DNA from 2 places in the Roseitalea sp. genome. Region 2 is predicted to be linked to the other one. Evidence: riboswitches for the same ligand, from Rfam matches in the RefSeq annotation. Region 2 holds a riboswitch; the other holds the start of a gene.

Evidence for each region. Region 2 has a riboswitch for thiamine pyrophosphate ahead of AC5E6L_RS07905 (ABC transporter substrate-binding protein). Riboswitches for the same ligand answer to the same signal wherever they lie in the genome.
Region 1: it holds a riboswitch for thiamine pyrophosphate, as region 2 does, so the genes downstream of both, AC5E6L_RS06130 (FAD-dependent oxidoreductase) here and AC5E6L_RS07905 (ABC transporter substrate-binding protein) in region 2, are expected to answer to the same signal.

Annotation. Positions count from the first base shown of each region.
Region 1 is NZ_CFIFWG010000045.1:4,554-8,759, reverse strand. It holds gene AC5E6L_RS06140 (thiazole synthase) at 1-484, opposite strand, end outside; gene thiS (sulfur carrier protein ThiS) at 487-684, opposite strand; gene AC5E6L_RS06130 (FAD-dependent oxidoreductase) at 674-1,654, opposite strand; TPP riboswitch at 1,792-1,889, opposite strand; gene AC5E6L_RS06125 (MarR family winged helix-turn-helix transcriptional regulator) at 2,078-2,677, shown strand; gene AC5E6L_RS06120 (DUF6522 family protein) at 2,674-2,994, shown strand; gene AC5E6L_RS06115 (hypothetical protein) at 2,991-3,398, shown strand; gene AC5E6L_RS06110 (nucleoside hydrolase) at 3,625-4,206, opposite strand, start outside.
Region 2 is NZ_CFIFWG010000066.1:3,986-8,191, reverse strand. It holds gene AC5E6L_RS07920 (TenA family protein) at 1-324, opposite strand, end outside; gene AC5E6L_RS07915 (ABC transporter ATP-binding protein) at 321-1,019, opposite strand; gene tenA (thiaminase II) at 1,016-1,684, opposite strand; gene AC5E6L_RS07905 (ABC transporter substrate-binding protein) at 1,681-2,571, opposite strand; TPP riboswitch at 2,974-3,074, opposite strand; gene AC5E6L_RS07900 (bifunctional folylpolyglutamate synthase/dihydrofolate synthase) at 3,158-4,206, opposite strand, start outside.

The DNA of each region.
Region 1 (4,206 bases), on a different contig from region 2:
GATTGTTCAGCCCCTGGCCGGACCCGATCGGCGCGCCCCAGGGCATGAGCACCCGGCAGCCGGCATCCACAAGCCGCTTGGCAAGCACCTGATCCTCGGTCGTGTAGGGGAAGACCTTGAAGCCGTCGGCGCACAGCGCCTCGGCGGCCTCCACCAGGCCGAAAGGATCGGGTTGCAGCGTATCGGCGTGACCGATCACTTCGAGCTTGATCCAGTCGGTCTCGAAATATTCGCGCGCCATGCAGGCGGTGGTGATGGCCTCGCGGGCGGTGTGGCAGCCTGCCGTGTTGGGCAGAACATGAATGCCGAGCGCGCGGACGATATCCCAGAAGGCTTGTCCACTCTCACGCTCGCGCCGGAGCGAGACCGTGGCGACCGAGGCACCACTTTCGCGGAAGGCCGCTTCCATCACGGCCGGCGACGGATAGCGCGCCGTGCCGAGCATCATGGGGGTGGTCAGGCGTACGCCATAGAAATCGCGCATGCCTAGCCTCCCTGCATCGCGGTCAGCACTTCCAACCGGTCGCCGGGCGACAGCGCCGTCTCGTCGCGCGCGGCGGCGGGAACGAAGGTCCCGTTGAGCGCCGTGGCAACCCGCTGCTCGCCCCAGCCCAGCATTTGCAGCGCGTCCTCGACCGTGGCGGCCTCGACATCCTGCGGCACGCCGTTCACGTCAATTTTCATGGACGAGATCCCCTTTGTGTCCCTTGGCGAGACAGGCCGCCGCCTGTCGCGCCAAGGCCGGCGCCATGAGATAGCCGTGGCGGAACAGCCCGTTCACATGCAGCACGCGGCCGCGCCGGACGATGCGCGGCACATTGTCGGCAAAGGCCGGCCGCAGGTCGGCGCCCGTCTCGACGATTTCCGCCTCCGCAAAGCGCGGATCGAGCGCATAGGCCGAAGACAACAGCTCCAGCGCCGCACGGGCGGTCACGCCGGACCGATCGGCGCTTTCGATCTGCGTCGCGCCGAGCATGAAAAGCCCGTCCTCGCGCGGGACGACATAGAGCGGATGGCGCGGATGCAGAAGGCGTATGGGGCGGTGCAGCACGATCTCGCGGGAGCGCAGAACTATCATCTCGCCTCGCACCCCGCGCAGATCGCCGAGCGCGTCCCGCGCGGCCAGGCCCCGGCAGTCGATCACGGGGCCGGCAATGTCTTCCGGGCATATGTGTGCCCGTTCGATCGCGACGCCCTTGCCGGCAAGGTGCCCCACCAAATCGGCCAGCGCCCGTCGCGGTTCGATATGGGCTTCGTGCTTGAAGAAAAGTCCGTGCCGGTGGCGGCCTTCCAGTTCGGGCTCCAGCCGGGCGATGCCGGCACCGTCGACCGGTTCGTGCCCCAGGGTGCGGCCGGCGAACGCGTCGAGATCGGCCCGGTCGCGTTCGGGCGCGAGCACCAGCGTGCCGCGTTCGGTCACCTCGGTGACCGCGGCCCAGGCCGCAGCGGCGTCGCGGCCATGGGCGACGACGACCGGCTCTGCCAGCGCGCCCTCGCAGTCCGGCGCCAGCATGCCGCCGGCCCACCATGAACAGCCGTGCCGCTCGGGCGCGCCGGCCCGGTCGACCAAGTGCGGCGTCAGGCCCTGCTCAAGCAGGGCCCAGGCGGCCCAAAGGCCGGCCACGCCCGCGCCGATGACCGTAACGTCAGCCATCGGCCAGCGGGCGTCCGCGCCCCGGCTCGGTCTTGACAGATGTTTCGTGCATCCGGTGAGGATTGAGTCCAGGGTTCTCCATCTCTCCCCTTTCAGGCCGGGGAGACGCGATGACAATCAGGACGTTGGCGCCCGGAAGACGAACATCGCGGACTCCCTACGCCAGCATGATCTGGTTCAGGTTCGAAGGGTGCTTCTCAGAACGCGGCAAGCGCGGACGCCCCTGTCCAACGCTCCAAGGTTTAGGTGGCCCGCTTTGACGTGTCAATGCATTCGCCTCGAAGCGCCTGCGTGACCGATCAGCCGGACAGTCTCGAAGCGAAATCATTTTTAGTATCGTATCGAAATCATAATTTCGCCAAAGAAGTTTGGCATCGCTATCATATACAGTGACCCTCCAAGCTCTCGGGGAAGGACCTCGGCATGGCCAGCCGCGTGATCGCCGAATTGATCCTGCACCTTGGGCGCATCGCGTCGGGCGACGGCCTCGTGGGCGGGTTGACCCCGACACAGTGGACCGGATTGAGATATTTCGCCAGGGCCAACCGTTTCTCGCGCACCCCTTCGGCGTTCGCCGCGTTCCACGGCACGACGCGGGGCACCGCCTCCCAAACCATCAAGGGTCTGGTCGCGGACGGCTATCTGCAACAGGCCCGTTCCGACACCGACGGCCGAAGCGTCAGGCTGGATCCGACGCCGAAAGCCAGGGCGCTTTTGAAGGACGATCCCATCGAGGCCCTGGTGCGAGCCGCGGACGCTCTGCCCCCGGGCGTCCGCGGCAGTTTTTCCGCCGTGCTCCAGCGCTTGCTTGGGAGCGTTGCCTTGCAGGCGGGCAAACCGCTGTTCGGGACCTGTAAAACCTGCGTTTATTTCAGAGGGGACGGTTGCTGCCAGGACGGCGCGGACGCCTATGAATGCGGCTTTTTGAGCGAGCCCCTCGCGGCGGACGAATTGGAGCAGCTCTGCATCAATTTCTCATCCGGCAGGTTCGGGCAGCCGGGTATCGGAACGGCGCGGCGATGACGACGATTCCGCGTGCGGCCGTAGAGGTGAACAATGCACAGATCACCATCGATGCCGAAGTGCTGGCGCCCAGGCTCGGCCTGACGGTCGAAGCGCTGAAGCAGAACATGGCCAAGGGCCTGGTCGTGAGCCTTGCCGAAACCGGCCAGGACGAAGATGCGGGCCGCACGCGCCTGACGTTCCGATATCGCGCGCGGGCCTGGCGCGTCGTGATCGAAGCCGACGGCAGCCTGCTCGAAGACCCGTTGCCGATCGCCGCAGGCAAGCCTGCGAATGATGCGCTCAGCCTCTTCGACCTCGCCAGGGGCGCATCATGACGGCCGTCTCCGAAAACGCTTTGCCGACGACACAATCGCTGGCCGGACGGGCGCGGACACACCTTCAGAGGATCGCGGCGCGCGGTGAGCCGATCACATACAAGGCGCTGGCCGACGCGCTGGACCTTGTCCCTCCGAACACGATCCATCAGCTTACCGAAGCGCTCGAACGGCTGATGCGACAGGACGCGGCCAACGGACACCCCTTCATCGCGGCGCTCGTCATCAGCCGCGCCCGGGGCGGGATGCCGGCGCCCGGCTTTTTCGACATCGCCAAGGAACTGGGGCGCTTCGACGGCGACCCGTCGGGCCCGGACGCGGCGGCGTACCACGGCGCGATGGTCGATGAGGCAATCGCTTTCTGGCGCGGGACCGGCCTTCCGGGAGATGGTAGCGGTGCATGAGCAGTGACATTCCGACATCCGGCAAGCAGGCGCGTTTGCGCCTCGCTCCGGACACCATCACCATGCCGGCGCGCGCGCATATCGTCATCGTGGGGGCAGGTTTCGGCGGGCGCGCAAGCCTTGCCTGCGCTGTTCCGATACCGTGACCGAGGCCAGCTCGCCACGATCGGCCGCAAGGCGGCTGTCATCGCGTTCGGGCGCCTGCGCTTGAAGGGATGGCCCGCGGTCATGGCGTGCTGCGCGCATGGGGGCTCTCCAACGCGCCGCGTTCCGGCCATGCGAGGATGGCATCCATGATGTGGTCCACGAGGGGGCGCGCATCGACCGCGACGGCGACCTCGCAGTTTGCGCGCTTCGCCGGTCGAATGTTCGCCAGCCTGGCGGTGGTCAGATTGCGGAAATCGCAGACCGTCATGCCGCGCGTCAGCCCGTCGCCCGCCTCGATCTCGACCGGGCAGCGCGCATAGGTGATCAGGTCCGGAACGATGAAGGGGACCAGCGCGCACGGATCGTGCAGCGATGCGCTCGACAAGCCGTGGATCTCGTTCAGCCTGTCCCTGAAGAAGCCGAGCAGGGCGCCATAGGTGCGGGCGATGCGGCCGCCCGCGTTCAGCCGCTCGATGTCGCGGGCGGTCAGCCCGACCTGCCGCGTCACATTGAGGCCGACCAGCCAGAGCGGCACGCCGCTCGCAAAGACGATGTCCGCCGCTTCCGGGTCGCACCAGATGTTGAACTCGGCCACGGGCGTGGTGTTTCCGACCTGGGTCGTCCCGCCCATGCAGCTGATGGCGCGCAGCCAGGCGGCAAG
Region 2 (4,206 bases):
AAAGGCTTGCGTTTCGGGGGCGGGCGTGGCGGCTTCCGGCACGTTCAGCGCCTTGAGGGCACGCAGGAAATAGGTGTTCTCCGGCCCGCAAATCAGGCCCAGGAACCGCGCCCCCGGCACCGCGTCGGCAAGGCTGGGCGCGTGTTCCACCGCGCAGGCCAGCAGCCGCACGAAGCCATCGACGAACTGGTAGTCCTGTTGCAGGTATCCGGCCATTTTTTCGCGATCCAGCGACCCGTCTGCCAGCGCATCGGTAAAGGCGTGCGTCGTCGCGGCGCGCCACTCTTCGGCAACCTGCGATCTGAGAAACTCGGTCGCGTTCATATCTGTCTCCTCAGTTGGCCCAAAAGGTCCGCCTGTGTTCGCAGCACATCGGCACCGTCCACCGGGCGGGGGATGGTTCCGGGCGGTGCCGGCACATCCAGCAGGCCATCGGCGGCCATGATCACGATCGTCTGTCCGAGCCGCGCCGCCTCGCCGGGATCATGGGTCACCAAAAGCACGGTCCGACCGGACAAAAGCTCCGCCGTCAGATCCTGCATTTGCAGGCGGGTCAGCGCGTCGAGCGCGGAGAAAGGCTCATCCAGCAGAACGACCGGGCGGTCCTCCATCAGCGTGCGCGCCAGAGCCACGCGTTGCCGTTGCCCGCCCGAAAGGCTGCCCGGTTTCTTGTCTGCATGACCGGCAAGTCCGACACGCGACAGGACCTGCGCGCCGCGCGCTGGATCCGGCGCCTCGCCCCGCAGCCGCGCGCCGATCAGGACATTGTCCAAAGCGGTCAGCCAAGGCAGCAACAGATCGTCCTGCGCCATCAGCGCGACATTGCCCGCGCCTTCAATCGTGCCGTCAAGTTCGATCGCATCATCCAAGCCGGCAAAGAGCCGCAGAACGGTGGATTTGCCCACCCCGCTGGCGCCAAGCAGACAGGTCCACCGGCCGGGCGCAAGCGTCAAATCCATCCCGGTGAAAATGGGTACCCCGTCGATCGAGGCCGATCCGGACAGCGAAAGCGCGGTCAAGGGGACAACCCCATGTCCCAGAAGCCCACTTCCAGCCTTGTCGCCGTGGCGAACCGTTTGTGCAGCGCCGCCCAGCGGGGACTGGTTTGCGGATCATCGCCCAGACGTCGCGCTACCGCACCGTCAAGCAATGCGCCCACATCGCGACATACCTGCTGATAGTCGTCGCCGGCATAGGTCGCGATCCAGCCGGCATAGGTATCCGAGCGTGACGAGGCAGCCAATGCCGCCCCGATCTCGCCATAGCCCATCACGCAAGGCGCCAGTGCCGCCAGCAGATCCAGCAGGTCGCCGGAATGGCCGGCATCGAGCACATAGCGCGTGTAGGCAAGATTTTCCGGCCGCTCTTCGGTGGCAAACAGATCTGCCTCATCAATACCCGCTTTGGCGCAGGTCTTGATGTGCAATGCAATCTCCCCGTTGATCAGCCCGTTGACCGTGCCCGCCGCAAGCCGCATCTCCTCGACCGTGTCGGCCTTGGTGACCGCCAGCGCCCAGGCGCGCGAAAAATGGATCAGGAAGACGTAATCCTGGCGCAGATAGTGCACGAACGCCGCGCGGGGCAGGCTGCCGTCGCCCAGCCCCCGTACGAAGCGGTGCTTGGCATAGGCAGACCATTGGGGTGTCATGTCCCGCCAGGCGGTGAAGGTCGCACCGAAACTCATTCTTCCGCTCCCAGATCGACGGCGAGCATGGACACGGGCCGTGTGCCTTCGATCAGGCCGCTGTCGGCCAGAAACCGCTCAAAGCGCGCATAACGGCCTTCGTCCAGCGCCTCGGGCCGCAAGGCAAAGCGCGGCAGTGTGTCGACCCAGGCCTTGGCGTTCAGCGCGTCATCGAGTTCCGGTGCATAATTCTTGAACAGCTCCCAGCTTTTGTCGGGGTTGTTCACGATATACTGGGTGGCCAGTTCCGTGGCGCGCAGGAAGCGCCGGATCTGATCCTTGTCCATGCGGTCGGGATTGGTGACATAGATCAGTTCGTCATAGGTCGGCACGCCCTCTTCCTCGACATAGAAGCAGCGGCCTTCGACACCTTCGATTTCCATCTGGTTCAGTTCGAAATTCCGGTAGGCGCCGATCACCGCATCCACCTGGCCCGACATCAACGAAGGCGAAAGCGAGAAGTTGACGTTCACCATCTCCACCTCATCAAGGCCAACCCCGTGCCGGTCCAGCATCGCCGTCAGGACGGCCTCTTCGATCCCGGCGACCGAGAAGCCGATCCTGCCGCCTTTCAGCTGGCTGATCTCCTGAATCGGGCCATCCTTGACCACCAACAGGCAATTGAGCGGTGTCGCGATCAGCGTGCCGACCCGGATAAGCGGCAGGCCCTCGGCCACCTGCAAATGCTGGCTTGGCTGGTAGCTTATGGCGATGTCGCCCTGACCCGCCGCCACCAGTTTCGGTGGCGCGGACGGATCGGCGGGCGGGATGATTTCCACCTCAAGGCCCTGATCGCTGAAATAGCCCAACTCCTCCGCCACGATGATCGGACCATGGTCAGGGTTGATGAACCAGTCCAGCAGCAGGGTCACCTTGTCCTGCGCCATGGCGGGCGTCGCCAGCAGGAGGCCGGCGGCAGTCAGCAGATGTTTCACGAAAGTTCTCCTTAATCTCGTGGATCCGTCTCCAGGAGCGGGAAGCCTGGTCTTCCCGTTCCAATGTCGCGAAAGCCGTTCGGCCGCATGCCAGGCCCGACCGGCGCGCCAGCACGGCCCGTTGGCCGGGGCAGGAAATCGCCGGGCGCTATCGCAGACGGCGCGGTGAAGGTGGTGGCTGGCGGGGGGTCGGATGCGCCATCGAAGCGAAATCCGCCAAAGCGCAAACTGGCTGCGTCATAGGTGATCAGGCCGCCCGAATCCGGGCCGGCCATCGTCAGTGCGTTGGCCACCATGCGCATACCCCTCTGGTGCGGACCAGGCCGGGCATGCAGGCAAAAGCGATGTGGATATGGGCGTCCATGTGCTGTTTCCTACGCCGGTCCTAACCGGTTCAGGTTCAATGGGTTTGCGTCGCCGCATCTCAGCCCGTACGGGCACCCCAACAGTTCAATTATCGATTACAGCCCAGCTCCCCTTTGGTCAAACCGATTTCCGGAAAGGACAGCCGTCACGGTGTCCTTGATGACAAACCGCTCTAGGCGGGTGGCGTGCCGTTCTCGCGCAGAACGGCGCCGGCAAGATAGAGCGAGCCGCCGATCAGGATGCGCGGAGGCCGTTCGAGCCCGTTCCAGCTTTCGGCGATAAGGCGCAGGGCCGACGCCACATCGTCCATCGGTTCCGCCGAAAGTCCCGCTTCGCGCGCCTGGCCCGCGAGCATGCCAGGATCGCGGCCGGCCTCGCTGTCGGGCACCGGCACGGTGAAGACGTGCCGGACCAGCCCCTCGAACACGCGCAGATACCCCGCCGCGTCCTTTGCTTCGAGCATCCCCGTGATCATGAACAGGGGCCGTTCGACCTCTTCCTCGCGCGCGGCGAGGAATTCGGCGGCCATGGCCGCCCCGTCCGGATTGTGTCCGCCGTCGAGCCATATCTCGGCGCCCTGCGGGGCGATGTCCGTCAAATGGCCGTTTGCAAGCCGCTGCATGCGCGCCGGCCAGTCGACCGCCTGCATCGCCCGCTCGGCGCCCGCTTCGGTAATGACGAACCCGCCGGCGCGCAGCGCCGCGATCGCCACAGCCGCATTGGCGAGCTGGTGCCGGCCGCGCAGCGCGGGCAGCGGCAGGTCCAAAAGGCCCTCGGTGTCCTGGAAGACGAAGCGGCCATGTTCCTCGAAGGCGATGAAGTGCTCGCCATAGAGACGCGCGGGGCAGCCGTGCGCTTCGGCGCGCGCCGCCAGGACCTCCCGCGCCTCCGCATAGGGCTGGGCGGCGATGACCACCGGAACGCCCGGCTTCATGATGCCTGCCTTCTCGCCGGCGATCAGGCCGACCGTGTCGCCGAGATGGGCCTGATGGTCGAGACCGATCGGCATGATGACGCTGACGGCGGGCCGCTCGATCACGTTGGTCGCGTCGGCGCGGCCGCCAAGGCCCACTTCGATGACCGCCGCGTCCGCCTCGTTCTCGCTGAAAAGGACGAACATGACCGCCGTCAGGATCTCGAACACGGTGATCTTGGCGCCGTCATTGGCGGCGGCCACGCGCGCGACCGCCCCGGCCAGCACGGCGTCGTCGACGAGCGCAC